One region of the Peribacillus sp. FSL E2-0218 genome, then DNA from elsewhere that is predicted to be linked to it. Evidence: riboswitches for the same ligand, from Rfam matches in the RefSeq annotation. Region 1 holds a riboswitch; each other region holds the start of a gene.
What was found. A riboswitch is a leader RNA that binds a small molecule or an ion and turns the genes downstream of it on or off. The one in region 1 is predicted to bind S-adenosylmethionine.

Region 1 (7,758 bases):
GGACGGCTGTGATATATGCAATAATTTAGCTGCTTTGGAGTAGCTCATCTCCTGGACGATGGTGATGAAATAACGAAGTTGGCGAAAATCCATACTAGTCTCCTTTTATAGCTTTAAACTATAGATCTATTGAAAAATGGTATTAGTAATTATATATCATCTCCATTATACTGTAAAAAAAGATATTTCTGAATTTTTTAGCGAAAGGAGAAATTATGTATAATAAACCGTCATTAACCCATTGGAATGGCAGAGTGGATTCCGAAACGGATATGGATAGCTTCAGATACCACCAAAGAGTGAAAATGAGGCCGATTTCCGAATTGTCCATCACTGGCAAGGAATCAAAAACATATGGAATGATTGGCTTCAAATGTGATGAAGGTGTCAAAAGGAACAAAGGCAGGATCGGTGCGGGTGAAGCCCCTGATTATATTAGGCAGTCATTGGCCAAGCTACCTTGCCATTTAACACCGGAAACGGAGTTGGTGGATACTGGCGATGTCGTATGTGAATCTGGGGAAATGGAGGCCGCGCAAGACCAATTGGGTGCAGCAGTTGCCAGGATTCTGGAGAGTGACGTAATTCCCATCATTTTAGGCGGTGGACATGAAACCTTTTATGGTCATTATCTCGGCGCCAGGAAATTCCTCGGCTCGAAGGCTAGATTGGGAATGATTAATATCGATGCCCACTTTGATATGCGGCCTTATGAAAAAGAAAGTTCATCAGGAACGATGTTTAAACAAATCTTGGATAAGGATCAAAATTGCCGTTATTTATGTGTGGGAATTCAAAAGCAGGGCAATACAAAGGCCTTATTCAAAACGGCCGAAAAAAATAAAGTCGAATACATATTGGAAGAAGAATTGTCTTTGAATGATATGGAAGATACGAAACATCGGATCAACGAATTTGCCAAGGAAAACGACTTCATCATCCTCACGTTATGCACGGACGTCATCGATTCAGCTTATGCCCCTGGTGTAAGTGCACCATCGCCATTTGGACTCGATCCGAAATTGGTACGTAGCCTGCTGCGGCATGTCGTAGCAAATGAAAAGATCCTTTCCTTTGATATCTCGGAAGTGAATCCAAGTTTGGACGAAAACAATAAAACCGTTACATTGGCGGCACACTTAGTCAATGAGGTTTTGCTGCATGTTATTTCATGAGCCAGTATCGCATCTCCTCCCTATTATCGATATCATCATATTTTAAAGTATGAATGGAATGAAGTAAGGACGAAACTGTCGTGTGATTCACGGCAGTCTTTTTGCTTAGGCGGGAGGAAGCGAGTGTTACATGGTGATAGAAGGATGCTTATGGTTTATAATAGCTACCATCCAGGCATATGAGGGGGGATTTTATGAATGAATATCGTGTAACGGTCAAAAATGGCAGTATGATGATTTTGTCAGAAATCATCGTAGCTGAAGATGAAAGGGAAGTGCTGGGCACGCTGTTGATTACGAGTGAATTATTTAATCAACCATTCACGGACATCAGGATTTTAGAACGCTGATTTGTACCTGTCGGATTTTTTTGTTAAACTGTAATAAATTTACAGGACAGCAGGCGATAGTATGTGCGGACGGTTCACTCTTTTTACAAGTATGGAAGAAATAATGGAACGCTTCGATATTCAAGGGTCATTCGATGAAGATTATCAATTCAGTTATAATATAGCCCCTTCCCATTCCGTGCTATCCGTCATTAATGATGGAACCAGGAATCGACTTGGATACCTTCGTTGGGGACTCATTCCTTTCTGGGCCAAAGATGAAAAAGTGGGCTATAAAATGATCAATGCCAGGGCGGAAACCATTGCAGAGAAGGCAAGCTTCAAGAATTCTTATAAGAAGAAACGGTGCTTGATCATCGCTGATTCCTTTTATGAGTGGAAGAAGACACCGGAACGAAAAATACCGATGCGAATCAAACTGAAGGATGACGCTCCATTCGGTATGGCCGGTCTGTTCGAAACGTGGAAATCTCCAGATGGCACGAGCATCCATTCATGCTCGGTCATCACCACTGCACCCAATGAGCTGATGACGGGCATCCATGATCGCATGCCCGTCATCCTTAAACGTGGAGATGAAAAAGCTTGGCTGGACCTTTCCATTCATGATACAGGATATCTTCAGCAATACTTAAAGCCCTTCGATTCGGAGCAAATGGAAGCATTTGAGGTATCGACTGATGTGAATTCGCCTAAAAACAACTCGCCAAGCCTCATCCAACAAATGTGCTGATAGGTTGTTAGACTCCTTTAACCAAGAGTGAACGGCCCCAAAGATGTTAGACACAAAACTAACATCTTTGGGGTGTTTTTATTGATACATGCTAGTTTGGATTTGAGCTTTCCATTTCACTTAGTAGGCGTTTTTCTAGCAAGAGGCCGTCCGGGATCTCCGGCGTCTTTCTTACCATTTTAAGAATCGAAGTCGAATACTTTCAACTAATCCTTGCGAAAACATACAAAATACTGTACTCTTATATTTGCTTTTCGATGCGGCTTATGATGTCGTTGATACCATAATATACTATAAATCTTCTTATCAAGAGAGACGGAGGGACTGGCCCGCAGATGTCTCGGCAGCAGACTTTTCAGGAGTGCTGTGCCAAATCCAGCAGGTTCATTTCGCCTGAAAGATAAGGAGGGTGTTTTTTATAAAATAAAAGACCTCTTCTTGTGTTTATTGGAAGAGGTCTTTTATATTTATTGGATTTAGATAGAACACGATTAAGCTAAAATGCTTTGGCAAATCAATATACAAAAGGAGTTCATCATGAGTACACACAACAAAGGAAATCCGTGGGCACTGATCCCATTTGTCGTTTTTTTGATTTTATTTATAGGCTCAGGAATCGTTACAAAAGATTTTTATTCATTTCCAGTGTTAGTGGCGATTTCCATTGCAGCGGCAGTGGCATTGTCCATGAATCGGAAAGAATCATTCAATCAAAAGGTCGACATTTTTTGTAAAGGAGCAGGGGACTCCAATATCATGTTAATGGTTGTCATATTCCTCTTGGCCGGTGCTTTTTCAGAAGTGGCGAATGGCATGGGGGCAGTTGAATCAACGGTCAACCTTGCCTTAGCGGTCTTTCCGCAAAATCTTTTGATGGTAGGGATTTTCATAATTGCCTGTTTTATTTCTTTATCCATGGGAACAAGCATGGGAACGATCGTAGCGCTTGCACCGATAGGAGTAGGCATTAGTGAGCAAACGGATATAACTCTTGCGCTTTCAATGGCTGCGGTTATCGGCGGTGCCATGTTTGGCGATAACTTATCATTCATTTCCGATACGACGATTGCGTCAGTACGTACGCAGGGGACGAAAATGAAGGATAAGTTTAAAGTGAATTTCTTCATCGTCCTGCCTGCGGCCATCGTCACATGTGTCATTTTGGGAATATTAACGGTAGGTGAGCAGGCGGCCATTACGCAACATTCCTATAATTGGGTGAAAATCCTTCCGTATCTGTGTGTATTGATCACGGCATTGGCAGGTGTCAACGTATTTCTTGTCCTATCCTTCGGCATCGTGTTTGCCGGTATTATCGGTTTAGCGGATGGAAGTTATAAGTTGCTGGATGTGATCCAAAAAATGGGAGATGGAATGGCTGGCATGTATGAAATCTCGTTCCTGGCGATTTTGATTGCCGGTATGGTAGCGGTCATCCAACATAATGGCGGCATCGATTATTTACTGCATGTCGTCACCCAAAAAAGCAAATCAAAAAAAGGAGCTGAATTCAGCATTGCCGGACTAGTAGGCTTAACAAATCTATCAACGGCAAATAACACGATCTCGATCATCATTGCCGGACCGTTAGCGAAAAACATTGCCGAAAGGTATGGTATCGATCCTCGGAAATCAGCGAGCCTGCTAGACGTTTTTGCCTGTTGTGTCCAAGGATTGATTCCCTATGGCGCACAACTGCTTGTTGCAGCGGGGGTGGCAAAAATTTCGCCAATAAGCATCCTCCCCTATTCATATTACCCGATACTAATTGGAATTTGTGGAGTCATAGCCATCTTGATTGGTTATCCACGATTTCAGGCAAAAGATATCGAAGTAAAAAAACGGGCATCTTAAACCATGGAAACGTCCTGAATCTTAAGATTCAGGACGTTTCATTATATTCAGATAGTTTTGCGTTCGATGAAAATGTCTTAATTTTCTGTGTTTATTAATGGCGTTTTTTTGGCTCTTTCATGCAAATTCTTGAATGAAAAAAATAGAATCGTAGGATATAATAGATTATTGTAAGGAAATTCATGTTTGGATTTCCTTTTTTGTTTGTTTATTTCCCAGAGGAAACGGGAAATAAATTAAAATACAAAATGTTTTTATAATAATTCATGTAGATTAAAGGGGTTTTTTGGAGAAATGGAGTTTATAGGGAATTTTATTACTGAAACAAATAATTTTTTATGGTCGTTCATTTTGATCATTTTACTGATTGGCATGGGCATTTATTTTTCAATTCGAACTAAATTTGTTCAATTCAGAATGGCAGGGGAAATGTTCAGGCTTTTGGGTGAAGGTGCTTCGGCGGAAAAAAAGGGTGTTACATCTTTTCAAGCTTTTTGCATCAGCACCGCTTCACGGGTAGGAACTGGTAATCTTGCAGGTGTAGCCTTGGCGATTACGATGGGTGGTCCAGGCGCCGTATTCTGGATGTGGCTTATCGCTCTGATTGGGTCTGCTTCTGCGTTCATAGAAAGTACACTTGCCCAAATCTATAAAGTCAAGGATGGGGACGCTTTCCGTGGAGGTCCTGCGTATTATATGGAAAAAGCTTTGAATGCACGGTGGATGGGCATCACATTCGCAGTATTAATTTCGCTTACATTTGGACTTGCGTTCAACTCGGTACAAGCCAATACGATCACAAGCGCATTCAATGAATCATTTGGCATTGAAAAGTGGGTTACTGCAGTCATTCTGGCTATCGTGACGGCGTTCATCATTTTTGGTGGCATCAAAATGATTGCAAAAGTATCTGAAGTCATTGTCCCGATCATGGCCGGAGCATATGTAATCGTGGCATTAACAATAATCATCATGAATATAACCGAATTGCCCAGTGTTTTAGGGCTAATCTTTGAAAGTGCATTTGATGGTATAAAAGAAGTGGCTGGCGGAGCCTTGGGAGCTGCCATGATGCAGGGAATAAAGAGGGGGCTATTTTCCAATGAAGCTGGGATGGGCAGTGCACCCAATGCTGGTGCAACCGCAGATGTCAGTCATCCCGTCAAGCAAGGGTTGATTCAGTCTCTTGGCGTATTTGTAGATACGCTCGTCATCTGCAGTTCGACCGCCTTTATCATTTTGTTTTCAGGTCTTTATACCTCGAAAGAAGTGGATGGCATTGTTCTTACCCAAAATGCACTTGGTACGGCATTGGGTTCATGGGCTGGCGTTTTCCTTGCCATCATTGTTTTGTTATTTGCTTTTAGCTCCATTGTGGGAAACTATTATTATGGAGAATCGAACATTGGATTCATCAATGAGAATAAAGTTTGGTTGAATGTTTATCGTGTCGCAGTCGTAGGGATGGTAATATTCGGTTCTCTGGCATCACTGAAATTGGTGTGGGGTCTAGCTGACTTATTGATGGGGTTAATGGCAATTATCAATTTAGTCGCGATCGCTTTACTTGGAAAGATCGCATTTGCGGCCTTGGCGGATTATCAAAAACAAAAGAAAAGTGGGAAAAATCCTGTCTTCCATATCAATAATATTAAAGGTTTGAAGAATGTGGAATGTTGGGGAGACCCAACAGATAATATAGACGATAATAAGGAAAACTAGGCTTTTATTCAGCTTACAAGCATCGGTCCTGAGAATGGATTTTGCCTGTAAGCCTTTTTTCATTTTTCAATTGAAGAGCATATAAAAAGTCAGGCTTTCATATATATTTCCATCATGCCTGTATAATGCTTTATTTTTTGCATAAAATACCCTTGTCTTTATGAACGACAATCAAGCAATGATGGGACAAGTTGAAAAATAGGAGTGAAAACAATGGATAACGAAAAATCAAAAGAGGAATCTTCAAATATTGCTGGAAAAGTGTATGATGTCAGTGATTACAAGCGTGATGACACGTTATCATCTGGTCTTACCACCACCCACGAACAAGTTTCGGATGTGTATAACGCTGGCGGGATAACATCTGCCGATCGAAATGAAAAGGACAGTGAGAACGAAGAAAAAGAAAGGTAAATCAAATCCCTGCTTGTTGAGTTTTCCCAACAAGCAGGGGCTTTGTTTTATTAAAAGAATCTAGCCCCAAATTAGGCATCCAGCCTACATCAAGATAGCCGGTGCATTAGAGTTAAGGACCTTCCTCAGCAACATACGAATTGACGAATTTCGTCATATTTGCGACAGTTAATAAAAAGGAGGCGGCTTTTCATTTTCCCCACTGCAAATCTTCCCCAACCAATTTCATTAGTACCGGCAATATATCTGCTTAACATTTGCAAATAACTTACCAAACATGCAGCCGATTCCTTTGTTTTCGTTGCTAAAATTTCCGGTTAGAGGGGCTACCAGAGATGGACGGAAGCGTATGAACCATGTTCCCGAGCATTGAAATGGTCAAATCGATGCCATTTATCATCGTTGTGCTCCTATATACAATCAATGTGAACGTCTATAGGCAAATGAATGAGTGATGCGAAATGAATTTTTCTGATATATACTGGAAATAACAGATGCAAAAAAAGACGAAACAGGCATCTATTGTTCAGGCTCTGGAAAGGTTCATATATAAGTTCCTGGACTGAAGCTGTCTTGCCACTGGCGTATGATCATTGACGACATCTGTAATGGTTCGGCATAGGCAAGTGGCCATTACAGGTAAGAAGGCGTGACGGTGCTTATGAAGGTGAAAATGGGGTATCATCGGCGTGTAGTCAAAGACTTGAGGTATAGGGGGACTGAAATGAAGGCACGATCGATCATGATACAGGGAACGGCTTCTGATGTAGGGAAAAGCTTGATTAGTACGGCACTTTGCCGAATTTTTGCCAATAAAGGGTACCGTGTCGTTCCATTCAAATCGCAAAACATGGCCTTGAATTCTTATGTAACCGTGGAAGGCGGTGAAATAGGACGGGCCCAAGGAGTGCAAGCAGAAGCGGCAAGGATCGTGGCAACCTCCGATATGAATCCCATTTTGCTGAAGCCAAAACGGGATATGGTTTCGGAGGTCATCGTCCACGGAAAACATTTTCTTGATATGAATGCCATGAACTATCGAAATCAGTTTGTTCAAGAGGCGATGCCGATCATTCGAAAGTCAGTCAAAAAACTGCAGCAGGAATACGACATCATCGTTCTTGAAGGAGCAGGCAGCCCTGCGGAAATTAACCTTAAAGACCGGGATATTGCCAATATGCGGATGGCCCACCTTGCGGATGCCGCTGTCATTTTAGTGGCCGATATCGATCGTGGCGGAGTATTTGCGTCCATCATCGGGACACTCGCCTTATTGGATGATGATGAACGTGATCGTGTAAAGGGAATCATCATCAATAAATTTCGCGGCATACGTGAATTACTGGACGACGGCATCGAATGGCTGGAAAAGGAAACCGGGATCCCAGTCCTCGGGGTGTTACCTTATTTAGACGTGAACATCGAAGCGGAGGATTCGCTGGCACTATCATCCTTACGTTTCAAAAAGCCTGAAAAGGGTGAATTCCCCATCGATGTAGCGGTTTTGAGA
Region 2 (7,758 bases), 2.5 Mb from region 1:
ATACGGAGGTCTAAGTTTCTACTGTACTCACTGTAGCCAATCCCATGTGAAGACTGCATCGCCTTTTCCATTTCGCTTGTTACATTCAAATCTAGAGTATTGATAGTGAACCATCCTTTCAAATTTGTGAATCAATTTATTGCCTTCATTATTCCTTTACCCTTCACTTTCATCATTAAACATGAAAAGTAAATAGTTTTGGAGGAGTTGTACATCAAATTCGATGCAAAAACCAAACTCACGAATAAAACGGCTAAATTCACGAGTAAAAGCCCGAAACTCACGAATAAATTCAACAATTATACGAAGAACCCGGTCAGAATTGAAGAGTAAAAGCACGAAATTGACGAGAAACGGCCTCAAATTCGATGCAAAGTCTAAATTCGCGAGTAAAACTTCGCCTAATCAAAAAAGGTTCCGGAATGAAATCATTCGGGAACCTTTTTGTTGAATTATTTATCCGCTGGTACAACTGCACCTTTGTATTCTTTAAGGATGAAATCTTTAATTTCTTTGGAATGCAATACTTCCACTAACGTCTTGATCGCTTTTTTATTTTCATCGCCTTTGTTTACAGCAATGACATTCACATATGGTGATTCGGAATCTTCAATCGCAATCGAATCCTTCAATGGATTCAAGCCTGCATCAATTGCATAGTTGGAGTTGATCAAAACCGCATCGCCTTCGCCGCTTTCATAGATTTTCGGAAGTAATGCCGCTTCGTATTCAGCATCGAATTTAAGGTTTTTCTTATTTTCGATGATATCTTTCGTTGTAGCTGTCGTTTTATCAACGCCCTCTTTCAACTTGATGAGGCCATTCTTTTCCAACATGGATAAAGCACGCCCATGGTCAGCGACGGAGCTGCTTAAAATGATCGTTGCTCCTTCAGGAAGTTTATCGATGCTTTTGTATTTTTGTGAATATAAACCGATAGGCTCGATATGAATACCGCCCGCATTGACGAAATCATAGCCATTTTCTTTAATTGCCGACTCTAAGAAAGGTAAGTGCTGAAAATAGTTCGCATCCAATTCTTTATCGTTCAGCGCCTTATTCGGTAAAACATAGTCCTGGAATGTTTTGATTTCCAAGTCGATGCCTTTTTCTTTAAGGATCGGTTTGGCTTTTTCAAGGATTTCGGCATGCGGAATATTGGATGCCCCTACGACCAATTTCTCGGTCTCGCTGCCGCTTTTTTTATCCTTATCACTTCCGCAAGCTGCCAAAGCAATCGATAACACTAAGATTAACGCAAATCCTAAAAATTTCTTCATCCTCTTCATCTCCCTTTATCTTTTGTCCAATTTGGATGTAATCACATCTCCAATAATTTGAATTACGAAGACGATAATTAGAATAACGATTGTCGCTACGAGCGTAACGTCATTTTGACTTCTTTGGTAGCCTTCCAAATAGGCCAGGTTACCAAGCCCGCCTGCACCGATGACCCCAGCCATTGCGGTATAGCCGACTAATGCAATCGATGTTACCGTGATCCCTGAAACGAGGGCGGGCATCGACTCTGGAAGAAGGACCTTCCAGATGATGGTGCTCGTTTTGGCCCCCATCGATTTAGCGGCTTCGATCACACCTTTATCGATTTCACGGAGACCGATTTCCACCATCCGTGCATAAAACGGGGCTGCTCCGATAATGAGTGCCGGCAGTGCCGCATTCTCGCCAATCATGGAACCGACTAGCGCTTTGGTGAAAGGAATGAGCAGTACGATCAAAATAATGAATGGAATCGAACGGAAAATATTAACGAGAGCACTGATGATCCCGTTAGCGGCCCGGTTTTGCCACATATTGCCCTTCCCTGTCAGGAACAGGACCAACCCCAATAGTATCCCGATAAAGAAGGTTGCCACTACAGAGATGCTTGTCATATACAGTGTTTCTTTTGTTGCCTCAATCATTTTTTCCCAATCCACATTCGGCAATAATTCTTCAAGCATGAGTGATCACCTCCACGCCTACCTGCTGTGCTTTAACGAATTCGATTGCGCGGAGCATTTCATCCTCTGTGCCATCAAGGTGAATGAACAATGTTCCATATGAGCCGCTTCTTGTTTGGGATATTTTACCTTGAACGATGTTGACATCCAACTCGAAGTTGCGTACGAGCTTGGTTATCAACGGGCTTTCGGCATGGTCACCGACGAAAGTCAATTGAATCACTTTACCTGCAGGATAGCGTTCGAACAAATGGTCCATCGTTTCTTTCGTTTCTTCTGGTTCCGTCACCTGCTGCACGAAACGCTTCGTCATCTCTTCCCGCGGGTCCCTGAACACATCGAGGACTGGACCTTGCTCAACGACCTGCCCGTTTTCCATCACGGCCACACGATGACAGATTTTACGGATTACATGCATTTCATGTGTGATCAAGACGATCGTTAATCCCAGTCGCTGATTGATATCCACGAGCAATTCAAGGATGGAGTCAGTGGTCTGTGGGTCCAAAGCGGAAGTCGCTTCATCACACAATAGAACTTTCGGATCATTGGCAAGGGCCCTTGCGATTCCGACCCTTTGCTTTTGTCCGCCGCTTAGCTGCGAGGGATACGCCTTTTCCCTGCCTTCAAGTCCGACCAGTTTGATCAATTCATTGACTCGCTTCATCCGTTCCGATTTTGAAACCCCTGCAATTTCCAACGGGAAGGAAATATTATCCTGAACGGTTCTGGACCATAATAAATTGAAATGCTGGAATATCATGCTGATTTCCTGGCGGGCCTTACGAAGGTTAGCCCCTTTAATTTTGGAAATTTCCTTATCCGCTACGACAACCGTCCCCTCGCTCGGTGCCTCCAAGCCATTGAGCATTCTTATCAGCGTACTTTTCCCTGCCCCACTGTATCCAATGATGCCGAAAATCTCGCCTTTATTTATGTCAACGTTCACGTTATTTACAGCCTTGATCGTCCCGCCGTTTCCTTTTCCTGTTCGAAACAGCTTACTGACGTTGGTCAATGTAATCATTCATGCTCACCTCTTTTATCCAATAAAACCTATGAACTTAGTTGATTTATCTACATTATCCAGCTTTTAATCTTTTACCAAGCTTGCACATGCTTATGGTTTCCTAAATTTTAAAAATAAAAAAACCTTTCTGCATGAGCAGAAAGGCAGGTAAAAAAGCTGGCCTTCCCCTCATCTTCCAAAGTGTTTACACTTTGTGTGAATTGGCACCTTTCCAAGGAAAAACCTCCTTGTCGGTTGCCGGGCTTCATCGGGCACATCCCTCCACCTCTCTTGATAAGAGCTAATATATAGAATATTTGTACATCATTACGTTCATTAGTATGGAGAAATTCTATCACAGATAAAAAAGGAGTGCAATGTATATTATTTCTAACACAAAAAAGTTTAGGACTACTTTCTTAAATCGATTGGGATGTCACCGAAACGATATCCGTCGCTTTCTGTATTGCCTGCTCCAAATCTTCTATCAAGTCATCTACATTTTCTATTCCGATGGATAGACGGACTTGATCGGCGCTCACTCCGGATTTTGCCAAGCCTGCATCATTCAGCTGTTGATGGGTGGTGCTGGCGGGGTGGATGATTAAACTCTTCGCATCTCCCACATTCGCCACATGTGACCATAACTCCACCGAATTGATGAGCCTGGCCCCTGCTTCACGGTCTCCTTGAATCCCAAAGGTCACCACGGCTCCCGCACCCTTAGGCAGGTATTTATTCGCAAGCGCTTTATCTGGATGATCCTCATTGGCCGGATAGGATACCCATTTCACGGCAGGGTGGTTTTTCAAGTATTGTATGACGGTCTTGGTGTTAGCAAGATGCTCTTTCATCCTTACATGAAGCGTTTCAAGACCAAGCGTAAATTGGAAAGCACTTTGGGCGCTTAACGCAGGTCCTAAATCGCGGAGCAATTGCACCCGGGCTTTGGTAATGAAGGCCGCAGGGCCCACTGCATCGGCATAAACCAAGCCATCGTAGCTTGGGTCAGGCTCCGTGAAACCGGGGAAGTTCGGCGAGTTCCAGTTGAAATTGCCTCCATCCACGATGACACCGCCTAAAGTCGTTCCATTACCCAAAAGCCACTTCGTTGCGGAATGGATGACGATATCCGCTCCAAAATCGATCGGTCTGCAAAGATACGGAGTAGCGAAGGTGTTATCGATGATCAATGGGATGTGGGCTTCGTGGGCGATCTTTGCCACCGCTTCAATATCGAGGACCCGCAAACTTGGATTTCCAATCGTTTCTGCAAATATGGCCTTTGTTCTTGGCGTAATTGCCCTTTTAAAATTCTCAGGATCATCAGGAGAAACGAATTTCACCTTAATTCCGTATTTAGGAAGGGTGTTTTCGAAAAGGTTATATGTTCCCCCATACAAGGTGGAGGCCGAAACGATTTCATCCCCTGCACCGGCAATATTGAGGATTGACAGTGAAATGGCAGCCATTCCGCTTGCAGTGGCCAATCCGCCGATTCCGCCTTCCAATAATGCCATTCTCTCCTCAAAAACGCTGACAGTTGGATTATGGAGACGTGTATATATATATCCCGTTTCCTTTAGACCAAATAAATTGGCTGCATGATCGGTATCTTTGAACAAGTATGCATTGCTTTGATAAATCGGAACGGCACGTGCTCCAGTCTCATCTGCTTGCAGGCCACCATGAACACTCAATGTTTCGAAACGCAATTTTTTATCTGACATACGCCTTCTCCTCTTCCTATATGGATTTCATTGAAAATATAAGCGGCCTTGGGAACGGTTCTTCACTTAAACAAAAAAAACCACTTCCACAAGAAGAGGCTTTCATACACACCTCATCTTCCAGAGTCAACACTCTGCTGGAATTAGCACCGTATATATGTATACCGGTTGCCGGGCTTCGTCGGGCCAGTCCCTCCGCCACTCTTGATAAGAACTATTAAATTTTGACCTTTACATGCAACAGTTTTCCACATTCAAAATATAGCATTTTACCATTATCCAGTCAATCAATTGTTAGAATATTCTTTGTTTTTTTATTCTGCCTCTCTACCTAGTTGCTATAAAGCCAAAAACCCAATCCGGTTTCCGTTTGGGTTTCTCAGCTGATTTCCTTAAGCAATCCATACAGATACGGAACGGATTGAAAGGCATATATCTTTTTGTACAGTTGTCCTTCCTTGAACAGCAATAAACAGGGCACACTTTCGATTTCATATGTTTCGGCCATCCCTTGGACATAGTTCATATTCATTTTGCCTGCCATCATTTCCGGGAATAATTGCAAAGATATCGTCAGCATTTTCGACGCCACCTGACACGTGCCACATAAAGGCGTGTATAAATATAGGCAAAAGTTTTCCCCGCTTTCAATAGCAACCCGGCATTCTTCCTCATTCCATTCCTGCATCACTAAGTCGTTCACCCTTTAACTTAAAAATTTCATTTTAACATTCATGTTGGCAGCCAGAAGTACAGTTGCAATATGATGTTCCGGTGAGCTTTCCACTTCTTTGTACATTTTATGAATGTACAGGTGGTTCGCCTCCGGCATTTCCCTTCGAAATTGCTTGCGCAGTTTTTCTCCCGATTCATCTGCATCAAAAAGGAGATACACATCCCGGTCCATCAATTCCTCCACCAATTCATCCAGTTTAGTGATGGAAATGGTTCCATTCGTACATCTTATTTCCACATCTTCATTTAAAACGGAGGCAACCTTTTTTCTGTCGGAACTGCCCTCTACAATGATCACCTTATCGAAATCGCCGCATTCCATGTCATCACTCCATTTCACGAATTATGTGGACAACCGCCAAGCACGAAAGGAAAAAGAGAGCAGACCCTCTTAAGGGCCCCCTCTCCTTCGTTTTACCCGTTGATCAAGCTTTCATATTCTTCCGCGCTCATAAGTCCTTCAACATCACTGCTGTTCGTTGGTTCAACGACGATCATCCATGCTTTTTCAAAAGGAGATTCATTCACATATTCAGGGTTGTCACTTAACTCATCGTTCACTTCGACAACCTTGCCGCTGATCGGAGCATACAGCTCAGAAACGGTCTTTACCGATTCAACGCTTCCGAATGGCTCGTTGGCTTTAAGCTCGTCTCCAACTTCAGGAAGCTCGACGAAAACGATGTCCCCTAGCTCTGATTGGGCAAAAGCCGTTATCCCGATACGCACAGTACCATCTTCCGTTTTGACCCATTCATGTTCTTTCGTGTAACGAAGTTCTTTTGGTGTTGTTGTCATTATTAATTCCCTCCATATGTATAGCTTATTTTTCTATTACATTATAAGGTAGAAATATTATTTAAGTAAGGAATTAACCAAATTTTTGTATAATTTTAGTTCCATACCTGTTCGAATTGCTCTTCTTTGAAACCTACTGTCACTTTCGTACCATCCGTAACAATCGGCCTTTTCAGAAGCATCCCATCAGTCGCCAATATATCAAGCATTTCGGCTTCGGTAGCTTCCTTAAGCTTATCCTTCAAGCCCAGCTCGCGATATTTTTGTCCGCTAGTATTGAAAAACTTCTTCAACTCCAACCCGCTCGTTTTATACAATTGTTCGATTTCGGTTCGGGAAGGCGGATTTTCCGCTATATGGATCGCTTCATATTGCAGTTCATGATGATCCAGCCACTTCTTCGCATTGCGGCATGTGCCGCATTTTGGGTACCAGTATAATATTAAGCCCATCGTTTCACCACCTATCAATAGAATACCCGTTTTCACCAAGCAATACAACGAAATGCACCGGATTTGAACAAAGGAAATAAAGGGAATGCCCATTGCGGACATTCCCTTCATTGAACCATTTCATTGCTTATAGCGCGTATTTTTCCGTTTCGATTACCTTGACGGACGCTTCACGTTTTTTCGCAATGACATTGATTGGGGTATGTCTTGTCAACTTGCGAAGCGAAGAAAGCATGATGCGTAAAGTATCACCCGTTTCTACGGCAATCAAGGTTTCCTTTGCATGCTGTTCAAGTTCATTGAATGCTTCTTGAACGAAAATTTCAGTGTAAAGCACCTTTTGTTTGTTCTTCTCCAAACCAGTAGCCGCAATCGCTTTTTCCGTACGTAATACGACCGATTCCGCAGCATACGCAAGCGATACGATGTCCGCAATGTTGGAAAGGATTTCTTGCTCTTGATCAAGTTTTTTGCCGAACTTTTGCGCAGCGAGGCCAGCTGCCAAAATACCGATTTTCTTGGCGTTTCTAACAAGCATTTTTTCTTGTGCCAAAGGCTCGTCGCCAGGCTCTTCCGGCATCATCATCATTAATTCTTCCTGCAATCCTTGAGCCTTTTGAAGAAGCGGCAACTCCCCTTTAAGAGCCTTCTTCAGGAATGTCCCCGGAACAAGCAGGCGATTGATTTCATTCGTACCTTCAAAAATCCGGTTAATGCGGGAATCACGATACGCTTTTTCAATTTCGTATTCCTGCATGAAACCATAACCGCCATGTAGCTGTACGCCTTCGTCCGTTACGTAATCCAATACTTCGGAAGCGAAGAATTTATTCAATGAACACTCAATCGCATATTCTGCAACCGCAGCCGCCATTGATTTGCCATCTTTCACTTGTTCGTCCGTCAGCTTGCTTTGCCTTTGTTCGTAAAGACCGACAGTACGGTATACCGAGCTTTCCGCTGCATATATTTTTGCAGCCATCGTTGCAAGCTTCTCCTTAGTCAAATTAAAATCGGAAATTTTCGTTTTGAACTGTTGGCGTTGATTCGTATAAGCTGCTGTAATTTCA
Region 3 (7,758 bases), 1.0 Mb from region 1:
TCATCCGGATCAAGTGCCTGATCACCGAATAACTCCTTGTTCATATCCATGTAGCTTCCTTGTAATTCCGTATATTCTTCAAGATCGAACTGATAAAAAATTGTCGGTTTTTCAAGATAGTACATATCCCAAGCTACACTTGAGTAGTCTGTGATCAAAAGCGCCGATTCACGGATCAACTTGCTGATATTGACATCCCCGAACTTGATGATCTCGATCTGGTCACAAGTTGTATGGAATTGATCGATAAATGGCTGGAATTTGGGATGGACATAAAATTTCAATTCGACATCGTGCATCCGAAGTAAATCCATCAATTTCTCGGAATTCAATAAACCGATATAATTTTTAAAGTAATTCGATTCGATGAATTCTTCGTTTGACACTTCATTAAGCCAATTTCTCCAAGTAGGCATCAAGAATATTTGGCGTTTTATCGGAGTTTCTTCTTTGTTTACGTCATCCCAGCGACTCAAACCGGTGACGATGATATCCTTCTCATTATATCCAAAATAGTTTTTCACGATTTCTTTTTCGAAATCTGAAGACGTAACGAACAAATCCACTTCCTCTGAAGATCCCTTATTTAACGTACTGTCTATTTTCTTTAAACCAAGAACTCCGTGTTGCAGGAAGACAATCCGCTTTCTTCTCAGATACTCCATCACTTTGCCCTTTTGTACACGCCACACATATGAATGGCCCTTGGTTTCAGAAGCGATGAGCAATTTGGAAGCGAATAAGTACACCAAGTGTTTAATGCTCATGAAATGGATTACACGGTCCTCGAACCCTTTAAGGTTGGCCAGATCAGGAGAATCTTTCTTAATGATATAAAAGACATTTCTTTCCGGTTTTTCGTTGTAGCAATATTTAAAGAAGTGGTAGCCATTATCTTGTGCAGTTTCGGACATCTTCTCGTACACAAGCCAGATATTTTTATGGTCATAATACCTATTAAGCATTTGATAAATGATGTAGGAAAATTTTTCTTTCCACTTGTAGATTGGCGCTTCATATAAGCTTTTCATTCTATATGTTAACGCAAGGGAGTTGCTCCTTGTAATGTAAGGGTATACGACATGATCGGCATCCTTTTGGTATGAATGATCCCTGATTGTCCCATTCAATTTTTTCCGGACATGGTCTGTTGGACGCTTAAGCTTAATTTCGTAGTCCTCGCCTTCAACGTCGACCAATACGTAGAAATCCCAATAAAATTGTTCAAATTCATGTTCGGCCAAATTGACTTTGGCTAGTATGCTCTTCTTCTTTACAGTAACCGGGATCTGCGCAAATGCTTCATTATTACGATGCCTCAGTAGCATTCCCTTCACTTGATAACTTTCAGCGTCTGGCAAGGAAAGCGTTATTTCGATTTCAAGTATCGATTTTTTTAGAGACACATTCTTAATTAGAATTTTTGACTTTAATTTTTCATGCCGAAGCGCAAACTCTGTACCGATAACAAAAGAGAGTTCATTCCGTGCTGTTAAATACGGTGTAAAAACATTCTCCTCATCGACCTCGACCGAACGTAAATACCTTTCTTCCATCGGAAGTTTCTTTTGATCGTAAAAACCAACCCGATTCACTTCCATAATATTCGCATACGTTATCTCAATGGAAACGTCCCACCTAGATGGGGTGATTCCGCATCTAATGAATGATTCCAAATTTGAGTGGATTCCAATATTCCGGGAGCTTTTGTTCACATTAGCCGGCACCCGATGAATTTCACCGCTTTGTCTATTTTTCATCACAATCTGCACGGAGTTTATATCGGCATCTTGGATATTTTCTATCGAAAAAGACAATTCATATTTATGAAAGCTTAAGTCATGCATGGGCAGTCTATTTTTCGTAATATAGAAACTCGCATTATTGATTTTTTCTTCACTTTTTCCTAATAATATTCCCAACTCTGCTTTAGGCGATATATAAGCCATTGCCTGGGTTTTTATGTCTTCAAGAGGCACCTGTCCCATTTGAGGAGTTTTAGGTGCTGAAAAGTGTTTTAATTTCCTTACCTGCACTTCCCCGGCCACAACCTCTTTGACATAAACCTTCCACTTTTGACCCTCTTTAAAGAAACGATCATTAAATATTTTTTTCAAATCAATGAACAATCGTTGCCCATCCTGTTTGAATTCGTGCGTTTGTATCCACTCCACCGATGTACTCTTTTCAAAAACGACGGAAGCGGACTGACAGGAAGGTTCCATCAAACGAACTTGAAGATGGTCACCCATTATTTCGAATTCATCAAAGTACAGCGTCTTTTGGCTTTCGGTTGCATCACTTAGAGAATCCATTTCGTAAAAGGAGAGCTCACGATGGGTCTGAACAAGGTTTGGATGGAACAGAAGCTTAAATGACTTCAAAACCTTGCCGACTTTCGCTTCCACATACACATCGGCAGCCGTAGGAATTTCAGCCAGCTTGGATACATCCACTTCCAGTGAATTCTTTTCGCCCTGCACTGCTCCAATCGCTGAGGTATGCTTGGTGACCGGGTCATATATAGTGAGTAATGCCTTACCTAACTCCCCTTCTTCATGGAAAAACCTTGCCTTATCTCCTGCCACTTCCATCTCTGTAATATGTAAAGTATCTGAAACCACTTTACAGGAGGCACGGAATACGCTTGCTGAATTACCGTACATTATACTTAGGGTATTTTTTTTGTTCAGAAAGATGGTCGCAGTTTCCGTTTGTGAAATTTGATAATAAGAGCGGGCGAACAATCGATTCTTCAATCTTTTAATTGTAGGCTTTGTCAGTCTGAACAACTCTTCGTTCATTTTAAGCAAAATGGTATACGTTGTCCTATGGACATCTGGCCAGTTCATATTATCAAGTGTGATGGTCAAACGGGTTTCTTCGTTCAAACTTTCACAATTTACATGCTCGTAAATATGTTCTTCCTTTGTATCATTATTTCGAAATATCAAGTTGGCTGATTCTATAATTCCATTCAGGATTATTTCAATCTTTGAGCCATTTAAATTAAAATCGGTTGCATGAATCGCTTCCACTAGTTGATCACCTTTTTTTCCATGTAATGTAGCACTTTGTTCATTCTCTTTGACTATCATCCCATAAGAGAACAGTCGTTATTTATTGTACATGACAATCCCTTGCTTAAAATATATTCTAATAATTCCATAAATTAATATTTTGTGGTTCTTTTTATTATTTAGTAGATTGCATGCTTCTAAACATAAAATTATACCAAATCATGCGAATAACATCAAAACTTCATGAGACCAAAGTGGGTGTTTTTTCCTTATTTTAGAAAATTAATTTTGTTCACCTGATTAATTTTCACTCCCCTTCTTTTAGGTGATTATTCCTGATCCATATGCTTCAACCCCCTATAATAAAGGGACTCGGACCTACTACCTTCTGTACTTGTCCCTATCCAGCTTACATGCACTCACACAAATTCTTAGATCCGTTCGCGCAAAAAAATATTTTTATCGAGTTGAAAACAGCTAGGAACGGAGCGCTCGCGGATAAGCGAGTGCATGAAGTGGAAAGGAACGATCGCAGTCCAACCTCTTAATCATGATTACGGTCTCATCAACAAAAATAACTGTAAGCAGCCTCCATTATTTGCGAGTTTGCCTACAGTCTAAATGGCTTATTACGCTTTTTACAAGCATGAAAACCTCTCACTCTTCCTTCCATCAGTCAATTGTCTGGAACTGATTACGCATTCTCTTGGCAATATACCCTACTTCCTTGTTTTCTCACTTGCATCCAGAACATTTTCATTCAATATCGATGTAATGATATGCTCCGAATCCCATTCATGCTCCGATATTTCGATAAGGGGGTATCGATGGGGTAAAACGAGATGCTGAATCTCACGCACCGTTCGTCCTTGTTCATGCAAAAGCAAAATTTCACCACGGAGGTTTTCCAAATAATCGAGTTTTTTTCTGAACATATCCTTTCCATTCGGAACATACCCGGCATGGCAACAAAACATCTCCCCAAAGTCATAGTGAAGCAATCTTTTTATGGAATGAATGATTACCGGAACGGACTCTTCCCGCAGAACAAGTTTTGTTTTTGGAGTGACGAAAAGATCGCCTGAAAAAAGCATGCCGGTATTGCGATTCAAATACACCATATGGTCATGCGCATGACCGGGGGTGTAAATCGGCTCCCATGCTTGGCTTCGGGAATGAACGGCCTCCCCAAGCGGCTCAGCTTTGAAAGCATCCCTCCTTCCCCAAAACATTTTACGATAAGCGGGATATTCAGCATCTTTCGCACAAGCCTCAACCGACACCGGATGAATGAATATCGGAACCTTTTTATGTTCCTGAATCCAGGCGGCTCCTCCCGTATGGTCTTCATGATAATGCGTAAGGGCCACCGAATCGAAGTCGGCTGACTCAAAGAAAGGAATGAGTCCATCCATTAAAATCTGGGCGCCCGTATCAATCAGAAGACCGTCCGTTAGAAACACATAAACGCTCATCCCCGACCTGACTCCCCCCGGAATTCCGTGCACACAAACCACATCATTTACCGTCTTAACCTCTATCATGAACCTGCACACCCTTCATTTTATTAGATAGCTACACTCCACGTTTTTTCTATTTATTACAATAAATGTATTACCATCCCCCCCATTTGACAAGGAATTAATGGAACAAGCAAAAAAAATTATTCTAAAATCACAGAATTCATTGACAATGAGGTGATTAACAAATACTATAGAATATATTAAAAAAATTGAAATATTCCAAAATAATAATTTACTTATCAAGAGTGACGGAGGGATCAGGCCCTGTGATGTCCGGCAACCGCCCCAATCGGGAACGGTGCCACTTCCTGCAGAATGATTGCATTCTGAAAGATAAGACGAGATATAATTTCGCTGCCTCTTTCTGAATGATAGAGACAGTTTTTTTTATGCTTAAGGGGGTTGGCTCATGATTGAAATCCGTTCAGTCAGGAAGGAATACATATCGAAGAAAAACCGAGTTATCGGAGTGGATAACGTTTCTTTAACCATTCAAAAAGGGGAAGTATATGGAATTGTCGGCTACAGCGGAGCAGGCAAAAGCTCATTACTTCGCTGCTTGAATTTGCTTGAACGTCCGACAGGAGGAAATATCATCATTGACGGAACTGACTTAACCTCTTTATCTAGCAAGGAGCTGCGTAAGCAACGTCAAAAAATCGGAATGATCTTTCAGCACTTTTCCCTGGTCAGTTCCAAAACCGTTTTTGAAAATGTGGCTTTTGCCTTGAAGGCAGCGCATCAATCGAAGGGAGCCATTACGTTACGTGTTTTACAACTGTTGGATATCGTAGGACTCAGCGACAAAAAGGATGTTTATCCCGCCCAACTTAGCGGCGGCCAGAAGCAGCGGGTCGGAATCGCTCGTGCATTAGCCAATGATCCCACTGTATTGTTATGTGATGAGGCGACTTCAGCCCTTGATCCCACCACGACTAAAGCCATCTTACAGCTACTGAAGAAAATCAGTCGCGAACTTGGCATCACCATCGTATTGATTACACATGAAATGGAAGTGGTCAAGGAACTATGCCATCGGGTCGCGGTCATGCAGGATGGGCGGGTGATAGAAGAAGGTTCGGTTTATGAAATATTTTCACAGCCTAAAGAGGAGTTAACGAAAAAATTCATTTGCAGTGTACTAGATTTTGAGCTTCCCTCACATTTGATTGAGGAAAGTGAAGGAACGATCATAAAAATTCAATTCGAAGGGCAAACGGCAGGTGAATCGATTCTCTCCGATACCCTACAATCTTATTCGGTAAAGGGTAATATCCTGCACGGGAAAATCGAGTATATTCAGGATATACCTTTAGGGATATTGATCATCGAATTGAATGGCGATGCTGCTGAAATCCTTTCGGCATTAGCCTATATAAAGAATCGTACCAGCTCTGTGGAGGTGCTAAAACATGTCACTGCTTGATTCCATCATCAATATCCTGCCTGACCTTAATAAAGCATTCATTGAAACGATTTATATGGTGGGTGTCTCACTGGCGGTTGCCCTTCTTATCGGCTTGCCGCTTGGCGTATTACTGTTTACGACAACGAGGAACTTGTTCTTCGAAAATAGTATCTTGAATCGTTCTCTCGGCTTCGTAGTCAATATTGTCCGTTCCATCCCATTCATCATTCTCTTGGTCGCCCTCCTTCCTTTAACGAATTTGCTTACGGGATCGACGATAGGACCAAAGGCTGCTTCCGTATCCCTCTCCGTTTCCGCGATACCTTTTTTTGCAAGGATCGTTGAATCGGCATTGCGCGAAATAGACAAAGGGGTGATTGAGGCGGCAATCGCCGTCGGTGCCACGCCGTGGATGATCATAAAAGATGTACTTCTGCCTGAGGCAAAACCGGGTATCATCCAAGGACTTACATTAACGACCATTTCCCTTATCGGTTATTCCGCCATGGCAGGAACGATTGGGGGAGGCGGAATTGGAGACCTGGCCATCAGGTTCGGATATTACCGCTATGATAATACGGTCATGATCACGACGATCGTCGTCTTGATCTGCCTTGTACAAATCATCCAAATGCTTGGTGACAAGGCGTCATATTTAGTCAACAAACGATAGAATCTTTCTTTTACCCATGATTCAAACCATACATAACATTTTTAGGAGGAAGTTTATATGAAGAAAATAGCTTCGTTAATATCGGTATGTGCCCTTGCCCTTGGGTTGACGGCTTGCGGAAGCGACAATGCATCCCCAAAAACCGAAGACAAAAAAGAATTGAAGATCGGGGCGACCACCGGCCCATACGCCGATATGGTCAATGAAGCCATCAAACCAGGTCTGGAGGATCTCGGCTACAAGGTGGAAATCGTTGAATTCACTGATTATATCCAGCCGAATAAGTCGCTTGGCAACGACTCGATCGACGCAAACCTATTCCAGCATAAAGTGTATATGGAAAACTTCGCTAAAGAAAATAATCTAAAGCTCTCTGACCTTATCATCGTTCCTACAGCACCGATGGGGATTTACTCGAACAAATATAAATCGTTAAAAGACATTAAAGACGGCGCATCCTTGGCTTTGCCAAATGATCCGGTCAACCTTGCACGTGCACTTAAAGTATTGGTCGATGAAAAGTTGATTGAAGTCGATCCAGATGTCGATCCTTTAAAAATTTCTGAAAAAGACGTAACGAAAAACCCTAAAAATATCCAATTCAAGCCATTGGAATCCGCCCAATTGCCTCGGGCAACGGAAAGTGTCGATCTATCCGCGGTGCCAGGCAATTTCGCGCTTGCAGCAAAAATGAAGCTTGAGGACGCCCTTGTATTGGAAAATATGCCAGATATGTATCGAAACGTCGTCGCTGTGAATACAAAAGATGTAGACGCTCAATATGCCAAGGATATTAAAAAAGTGGTAGAGTCCTCCGAGTTTGAAAAAGTGATCGATAGCCATTTCGTCGGTTTCGGAAAACCTGATTGGATGAAGTGATCGACCAAAAAACTTAAATTCGAGGCCTGCGTCCCTTTTTGTGGAACAGGCCTTTACATGAAGGAGAAAAAAAAACGATGAATACCCTACTGGAAGTCCGCAGCGGTCCCTCCTACTATGCCTGCATGGCTAATATTCTCGATACGCTGGAAACAAAACTAAATAAAGCGAACATGCGTAAAGTGCTTGTTATTCACGGAGACAAATCGTGGGAAGTGGCTGAACCCTTCTTTCCTGCATTAGAAAATGTCGAAA
Region 4 (7,758 bases), 1.9 Mb from region 1:
CATTAATGCCATTGAACAACTGGATGACCCCATCGAGTGCATTCACGCCTTGTTCCGGTGCAGCCGCAGCGTGTGCCGCTTTTCCGTAAAAGTGAAAATCAAGAGGATCGACAGCCAAAAATGGACTTGTCACACCCGTTTTTCCGGCCGGATGGATAATAATCGCAGCATCGACCTCATCGAATAGGCCGTGCTTCACAAAGCTGCCCTTTGCGCTTCCATTGGGACCTCCCTCTTCGGCAGGCGTTCCAAACACGATCACCTGACCGCCTGTTTCCTCCAGCACTTGAGCGAGGGAAATGCCTGCCGCCGCACTCGTCGTCCCGATGATATTATGGCCGCAGGCATGACCTAACCCCGGCAGTGCATCATATTCGGCTAAAAAGGCAATCGTGGGTCCTTGCTTGGAAGAGGTTTTTTTGGCGATGAATCCTGTTTCGTGTCCAGCTATATCGCGGGTCACTTCAAAACCCGCCGCTTGAAGCAATTTCGTCAACGTATCCGAAGCGAAGAACTCTTGATTGCCAATTTCTGGTTTGGCATGGATCGCCTGACTCGTTTCCACATATAATTTGGAATGTTCATCGATGTGATCGGCAATGATTTGCTGAGGCGACTTCACTAATTCAATTCCCATATTGCTATCTCCCCTTTTCTGTTAATGAAAAAGCCGGACAGCTACCTATATTGCATCCGGCTCTTTCGATCTTTACATCATTTTTCATTAGCTGGTTTTGTCCAGGAATCTTGGTAATTCAATAATTCATCGACCGTCACATATGCCGGAATCGAGCTTCCTTTATACGTTTTTTTAATGAACGCTTCCACTTCTTTCGACTGATAAAGTTCGACTAATTTTTGCAGTTCAGGACGATCGGCATCTCCCTTTTTGACGGCAATGATATTGATATACGGTTTCGCCGTTTTACTTTCATGGAATAATGAATCTTTTAAGTTAAGTCCCGCTTCCACGGCAAAGTTACTATTGATGGTGGAAGCATCGGCATCATCCAGCAAACGTGGCGTACTTCCGGCAGCAACAGGTTTGATTTTCAAGTTTTTCGAATTATCCTTAATGATATTCGCTGATCCCGACCCATTGAATTCATCTTTCAATGTAATCAAGCCCGCTTCCTGTAAAAGGAGTAAGCCGCGGCCCCAATTCGTTGCTTCATTCGGAACGGCAATAGTGGCACCATCTGGAATATCTTTTATACTTTTATGTTTTTTCGAATAAAGGCCCATTGGCGCAATGACGGTAGACCCGATGGCCTCCAATTTCAAATTTTGATCTTGAATGAATTCATCGAAATAGGCGACCGTTTGGAATGAATTCGCATCGATTTCGCCCTCGCTCAAGGCAAGGTTTGGTTGGATATAATCATTAAACGTGACCAGCTCGATATTCAGGTTCTTCTTTTTGGCTAATTCGACAATGTACTCCCACGTTCTCGTATCCCCGCTGTTGACTCCGACTTTCACGGTTTTCACATCATCTGAACTGCCTGATGCCCCCTTCTCGTTTCCGCATGCTGCCGTCACGAGCGCAAATGCCAATACCATGATCGTTACTAAAATTTTCTTCATGTCTCCTACCTCCTGATATATTTATCTTCTTCTGATTTTTCTGGAAACGAAGTTCCCGGTGGATTGCAGTAATTGAACGATGATCACGAGCACTGCTACCGTGACGACCATCGTCATCGTATCGAATCTTTGATAACCGTAAGCCAAAGCTAGATCTCCGACCCCGCCAGCACCAACGGCCCCTGCCATCGCAGTAGCTCCGACAAGCCCGATTGTCGCTGTTGTGAAGGTTAGGATCAGCGAACTAAGTCCCTCAGGAATCAAAAAGCGATGGATGATCTGCCATGTTGTTGCCCCCATTGCCTGGGCTGCCTCGATGATTCCTTTGTCCACCTCCAACAGGGAGTTCTCGACGAGCCGGGCAATATAAGGAGCGGCGTAAAAAACAAGCGGAACAATCGCTGCATTCGAACCGATTCCAGTGCCTACGATCCATCTAGTAAAAGGAATGATTGCGACAAGTAAGATGATGAAAGGAACCGATCGCACAATATTTATGATTGGGTTCAATACATTAAAGATCCATTTATTATCCATGATGTGACCCTTCCTTGTTATGACGAGCAAGACGCCAAGCGGAAGCCCGATCAGCCCGGAAAAAATCAACGAGAGGGCTACCATATAAAGAGTGTCGCCGAAAGCGGTCGACAGCTGCTCTGCCGTTATTTCCATTCCCCAAAGTGTATTACCCATTTACCTGCACCTCCTGGACGAGAATCCCCTCATCTTTAATATATTGATAAGCCTTGGCTACCTCTTGCTTGTCACCCGTCACTTCGATGATCAAATTCCCAAACGGCGTTTCTTGAATTTCAGAAATATTGGCTGATAAAACACTTAAGTGAACATCATATTTCTTTGAGATCGTAGAAAGCAGCGGGGTGCCGGAAGTAGTCCCAATAAAATTAATTTTCCAAATAATCGGAATGTGCGTCCCTATCCTTTTTAGGAAACTTTGCGGAATCTCATCATGGATCACCGTTCTCACGAAGTTTTTGGCGATAGCCGTTTTGGGCTTGGCAAACACCTCGAACACGGAGCCTTGTTCAACCACGAAGCCTCCCTCCATCACTGCCACCTTATTGCAAATTTCCCTGATCACGGACATTTCATGGGTGATGAGCAGAATGGTGATATTGTATTCTTTATTGATTTTCTTCAAGAGCTGCAGCACGGCACTCGTTGTTTGCGGATCCAATGCGGATGTCGCTTCATCACATAAAAGGATCGATGGGTTGGTGGCCAATGCCCGTGCAATCCCAATCCGCTGCTTTTGACCGCCGGATAATTGTTCCGGATAGCTCTTTGCTTTACTCGATAAGCCGACGAACTCAAGCAGCTCGCTTACCCGCTCTTTGATCTCTTTACTTGGCGTGCCCGATAAAACCAGCGGTACAGCAATATTATCAAAAACGGTCTTCGAGTTTAGTAAGTTGAAATGCTGAAAGATCATCCCGATTTTCTTCTTTTCTGCCCGTAATTCCTTCGGGCTCAATGAAGTGAGCTCCTTCCCGCCGACGACTACCCTACCTTCTGAAGGATGTTCCAGCAGGTTGACTAGCCTGATCAACGTACTTTTCCCGGCCCCGCTATAACCGACTACACCGAATATATCCCCCTTCTCGACGGTCAAATCGATGCCTTTCAATGCTTCGACGGTCTGCTTCTTCGTTTCGTAAACCTTTTTAACATGTTGAAACTCAATCATCCTGTCTCCCCCCAGTTGTTCGTTTTTTCGATTTCATTATCAGAGAAGAGCTTTGCATGAATAAACAAAAGAGGCCTCCTCCGTCATCAGACAGAAGAGGCCTCTTTTAGAAATAAAAAAGAGTAAACTCTTAATTTAATTATCTAAGAAAAGCTCCTTCTTATCTTTCAAACTTTCGTCCGTTGGAATTAGCACAGTATTTTTACAAAAGTAAAAACCCGCTGCCGAGGTATCATAGGGCCAAGTCCCTCCACATCTCTTGATAAGAAATAACGTTATATTTAATTATGTCCTTCACTATATCTTCAAATCCAGCTAAAGTCAACCACCATTTTCATCATTCAAAAAATTTTGACAGGATAGTTTATTTATTATTTTTTTATTATATCAATATAATTTATTATAAAGATTTCCTCATTCTCCATACAAGATATTTTTCGTTTTCTTCCCTTAGCTTCACCATTCCTGACTTCGTATAGAACCGAACCGCGCGTTGATTATCCGGAGACACCCTTAACTGATATTCGGATACCCCGAACTTCCTGAAAAAGGTTTCTGCATAGCCGACCAATTCCTTGCCAAGCCCCTTACTCCGGTATTCGGGAATAAGATAAAACAGATTCACATAGCCAATTTCAGTACCTTCATATTCCCGAATTTGAAGCTCCATCTGTCCGATCGGCTCCTGATCCCGTTCAATGATCACCTGCCCATCCGGAAATTGGCGCACCCTTTCTTTAATTCTATTCAAATACGATCGCTCATCTCCAAAACCCTCTTCAGACCCAAAACTTACAACATACGAATCCTTCCTGAATGCAACGATTGTTTCCTTATCTTTATCGATATCTATGGTTCTAAATATCAACTTCATCACTCTCTTTCGTTTTGTTGGGATAATAATGACAGGTACTTGCACTCTTTATTGTTAAATAAGAGGACACTTTTCTCCAACTGCTGCAAATCTTCTCTAAAAGAATAAGCTTCTTTTTTCATTCCCTTCATCACTTTACATGTACATGAAGCATGCTGTAAAAATCATGTATACTACACATTAACAACATATTCCATTATAAAATGAATTAAATTGTCGATGCTAGCAAAGATTGTTTAACCAGTTCATCGTTTAACATTAGCTGGCTACTATTGCGGTCAATCGAATATTTCGTCCCAAACCCCATTTAATTCGTCCCACATTCGAATTTACCGACCAAACCCCCGTTTTTTCCGGCCTACATACGAATATTTCGTCCTACACCTCGATTAATTCGGCCGATCCGCCTTTGCATCATTCCATCCATAAAAAAAAGAAGCTGTACGTGCAGCTTCTTTTCATTGTTATTTATCGTGAAAGGGTTCCTTGCAGGCGATTGGCTTCGGCAATGACTTTTTCTTCGTCGATGGTGAGGGAGACGCGGTCTTTGACGACCATTTTGCCATCGATGTATACATCGCATACGTCGTTTCCGCGTGCGGCATAGAGCAAGTGTGAGTAAGCTTCGCTTAGCGGCTGCAGATGTTCTTTGTCGTGAGGGTAAATCGTGATGAAGTCCGCTTTTTTACCTGCTTCGAGTGATCCGGTGTGACTCATGCCGATTGCTTCGGCGCCCATTCTGGTGGCCATGGCCAGTGCGGTTTGGGCTGGGAATTTAGTGGCGTCCTTGTAGATGCCTTTTTGCAGCAAGGCTGCCGTCCTCATTTCCTCGAACATATCGAAGTTGTTATTGGAAGCTACGCCATCTGTTGCCACGCCCACTTTAATGCCTGCATCCAAGAGGCTGACAACATCGGCAATCCCCGATCCGAGCTTTAGGTTACTGATTGGATTGTGGGCAACACGGACGTCATGCTGTTTTAATATCGACCGTTCTTCATCATTGAGAACGACACCATGGGCCATCACGGTCGGCTGGTCGAACAGTCCTAGACGGCGAAGGTGTTCGACAGGACGGGATCCGTACCGCTTTTCGATGTCGAGGATTTCAAAGTCCGTTTCCGATACGTGAATGTGCACCATCAAGTCATTTTCCTTAGCGATCCGGGCACTCTCGGAAATGGCTTCAGGTGTACAGGCATACGGGCTATGCGGTGCGACCATGGTGGTCAGGCGGCCATCGGCAAAATTCTTATACGCTTTCGAGAACTGTTCAGCCCCGGTGAGGTTCGCTTTTTGGTCTTCTTCGGTACCCAAGCTGAAAATCGTGTAGGAGAAGGCTCCGCGCATGCCTGTTTCGCTTATCGTTTCCATGACAGCCCCTGCATCTATTCCATTTGGATTGAACATATCCGAAAAGGTCGTCGTGCCCGATTTCATCATTTCCAAGATGCCAAGCTGTGTGCTTACTGAGGCAATTTCGGTTGTGAACTGGGCCTCGATCGGCCAGATTTTCGTTTCAAGCCATGGCTTGAGCAGCATATCATCCCCGATTCCGCGCAATAGCGTCATCACGATATGTGAATGGGCATTTACAAGACCTGGCATCACCCATTTCCCGCCAAGGTCGATCACTTGATCTGCATCCTTCAATTGCTCTTTTGAATGCGGACCGATAGAGGAGATGGTTTGATCCTGCACAACCATCATGCCATTTTCAAAGATTTGATTTTCCTTATCCATGGTAAAAAAAGTAGCATTCATATATATCGTTTTCATTCGTATCTCCTCCAAAGTCGTATCATTGCTCAACATGTGTCTATTCCGCATTCTACCCTAGCCTCTTACCGGTATTCAAGTAATTCCATATTATCAGGGGCGATTACCTTTTACCTTAGGAAGCTAATTCCATTTAATCAGCTGCTTAAAAACACCTTTCCTCTATTGCTGGAGGAAGTTTCGGCGACAGTAATGGCTTCCTGCACATCCCGAAGGTCATAGTGGGAATGAGGCAGCATGAGTTTCAAGCTATGATCGGCAATGAAGCCGAGCAAGCGGTCAAACGTTTCGTGCCAGGTTTGAACGGACGCCCGCTGGTTCCAATGCCTTAGGTGAAACATCTGAACATGAACTTTTGTCGCTTTAGAAATTTTCGCCCAATTGACGGATTGACCTGATAGCAGACCGATCGTCAGCAGAATGCCAGTAGGCTGAACACAAAAAGCCAGCTCAGAGCCAGCATTGCCGCCCACAGAATCGATGGCCGCATTCGCTCCTCGCCCACTCGTCCATTCCATCACGGCATCGGTCAATGCTGTCCTGGACGTGTCGATTACAAGATCGGCACCGAGTTTGAGCAGTTCAGCGGTGTAGGTATCGTTTCTCGTTACGGCAATCAGCTTGAAGCCAAGGATCTTCGATAGCTGGGTGAAGATACGGCCAATCGCAGATCCGCAGGCATTCACGACCAATACATCATCCGGCTTCAGCGCCAACGATTCTGTGCAAATCAACCAGGCCGTCAACGGATTGATATATAATTGTGCCGCAACATGATCCTCGATCGAATCGGGAATGACGATGGCAAGTTCGGCAGAGGTTCTTACATATTCCTGCCACGTTCCTTCGCCGCGCAAAGGCAAAACACGTTTGCCAATGAGGTCTTTCGAACCAAAAGGACCCACCTCTTCCACAATGCCGACGCCTTCGTAACCTGGGATCGCTGGCAAGGGAATTCGATGGGAATAGGCGCCTCTGATGGGCAGCAGGTCAGACGGGTTAATCGGACGGGTGGTCATCCGAACGAGGACTTCCCCACTTAAAGGTTTTTGTATAGATGTATGTTCCACTTTTATCACGTTTTGCGGATTCCCGAACTCATAGAATTTTGCGCATCTGGCTTCCAATATCGTAAGTCTCCTTCACTATCAAGTTCCATCTATTTTATCATGATGAAAAAAGATCAGGGAGATGGATATCCCCCTGATTGTGCAACACGTTTTATAGATTTTGTGATAAACCAATTGGAATGCATAATGGTGTTTGATCTACAGGATTTTCGATAATACAGCATTCCAGTCTAAAGACGTCCTTAATCATTTCTTTCGTAAACACCGTTCCAGGCGGTCCCTCTTTATAGATTTTCCCCTTCACGATGCTAATCAGATGATCGGCATATTGTGCTGCTTGATTTAAATCGTGCAACACCATGACAATCGTACGTCCATAGGTTTGGTTTAGATCGCGCAGTAATTCCAATACTTCGATTTGGTGTGCTAGATCGAGATACGTTGTCGGCTCATCCAATAGTAAAAGGTCCGTTTCTTGTACCAAGGCCATTGAAATCCACGCTCTTTGCCTTTGCCCTCCAGACAAGGCATCCAAAGTCCGATCAGCGAATTCCGTCATTTTAGTGGCGGATAACGCCCGGTCCACAATGGCCTCATCCTCCAGGGTCTTCCTGGAAAATAACCCCTTATGAGGATGCCTGCCATAATGGCACAGTTCCTTAACGGTTATATCCTCAGGAGCCTCGGGAGCTTGAGGCAGAATGGCCAATTTCCTTGCCACTTCCTTAGAGGATTGAAGG

Region 2: linked by a shared signal. The riboswitch ahead of MHI53_RS23045 (O-acetylhomoserine aminocarboxypropyltransferase/cysteine synthase family protein) and the one ahead of MHI53_RS10870 (Na+/H+ antiporter NhaC family protein) in region 1 are both predicted to bind S-adenosylmethionine.
Region 3: linked by a shared signal. The riboswitch ahead of MHI53_RS05865 (methionine ABC transporter ATP-binding protein) and the one ahead of MHI53_RS10870 (Na+/H+ antiporter NhaC family protein) in region 1 are both predicted to bind S-adenosylmethionine.
Region 4: linked by a shared signal. The riboswitch ahead of MHI53_RS19670 (methionine ABC transporter ATP-binding protein) and the one ahead of MHI53_RS10870 (Na+/H+ antiporter NhaC family protein) in region 1 are both predicted to bind S-adenosylmethionine.

Annotation. Positions count from the first base shown of each region.
Region 1 is NZ_CP150304.1:2,241,171-2,248,928, forward strand. It holds gene MHI53_RS10850 (LysR family transcriptional regulator) at 1-93, opposite strand, end outside; gene hutG (formimidoylglutamase) at 216-1,175, shown strand; gene MHI53_RS10860 (hypothetical protein) at 1,370-1,525, shown strand; gene MHI53_RS10865 (SOS response-associated peptidase) at 1,587-2,258, shown strand; SAM riboswitch class I at 2,559-2,665, shown strand; gene MHI53_RS10870 (Na+/H+ antiporter NhaC family protein) at 2,796-4,112, shown strand; gene MHI53_RS10875 (alanine/glycine:cation symporter family protein) at 4,407-5,834, shown strand; gene MHI53_RS10880 (YozQ family protein) at 6,048-6,248, shown strand; gene MHI53_RS10885 (cobyric acid synthase) at 6,973-7,758, shown strand, end outside.
Region 2 is NZ_CP150304.1:4,748,596-4,756,353, forward strand. It holds gene MHI53_RS23030 (MetQ/NlpA family ABC transporter substrate-binding protein) at 453-1,280, opposite strand; gene MHI53_RS23035 (methionine ABC transporter permease) at 1,296-1,964, opposite strand; gene MHI53_RS23040 (methionine ABC transporter ATP-binding protein) at 1,957-2,991, opposite strand; SAM riboswitch class I at 3,160-3,274, opposite strand; gene MHI53_RS23045 (O-acetylhomoserine aminocarboxypropyltransferase/cysteine synthase family protein) at 3,393-4,703, opposite strand; SAM riboswitch class I at 4,814-4,917, opposite strand; gene MHI53_RS23050 (thioredoxin family protein) at 5,083-5,391, opposite strand; gene MHI53_RS23055 (toprim domain-containing protein) at 5,410-5,760, opposite strand; gene gcvH (glycine cleavage system protein GcvH) at 5,853-6,236, opposite strand; gene MHI53_RS23065 (arsenate reductase family protein) at 6,332-6,688, opposite strand; gene MHI53_RS23070 (acyl-CoA dehydrogenase family protein) at 6,816-7,758, opposite strand, start outside.
Region 3 is NZ_CP150304.1:1,227,196-1,234,953, reverse strand. It holds gene MHI53_RS05875 (CDP-glycerol glycerophosphotransferase family protein) at 1-3,038, opposite strand, end outside; gene MHI53_RS05870 (MBL fold metallo-hydrolase) at 3,740-4,564, opposite strand; SAM riboswitch class I at 4,777-4,883, shown strand; gene MHI53_RS05865 (methionine ABC transporter ATP-binding protein) at 4,953-5,969, shown strand; gene MHI53_RS05860 (methionine ABC transporter permease) at 5,956-6,624, shown strand; gene MHI53_RS05855 (MetQ/NlpA family ABC transporter substrate-binding protein) at 6,682-7,503, shown strand; gene MHI53_RS05850 (iron-containing alcohol dehydrogenase family protein) at 7,581-7,758, shown strand, end outside.
Region 4 is NZ_CP150304.1:4,098,031-4,105,788, forward strand. It holds gene MHI53_RS19655 (M20 family metallopeptidase) at 1-637, opposite strand, end outside; gene MHI53_RS19660 (MetQ/NlpA family ABC transporter substrate-binding protein) at 715-1,587, opposite strand; gene MHI53_RS19665 (methionine ABC transporter permease) at 1,609-2,259, opposite strand; gene MHI53_RS19670 (methionine ABC transporter ATP-binding protein) at 2,273-3,295, opposite strand; SAM riboswitch class I at 3,453-3,564, opposite strand; gene MHI53_RS19675 (GNAT family N-acetyltransferase) at 3,696-4,163, opposite strand; gene MHI53_RS19680 (amidohydrolase family protein) at 4,638-5,948, opposite strand; gene MHI53_RS19685 (zinc-dependent alcohol dehydrogenase family protein) at 6,086-7,075, opposite strand; gene MHI53_RS19690 (ABC transporter ATP-binding protein) at 7,170-7,758, opposite strand, start outside.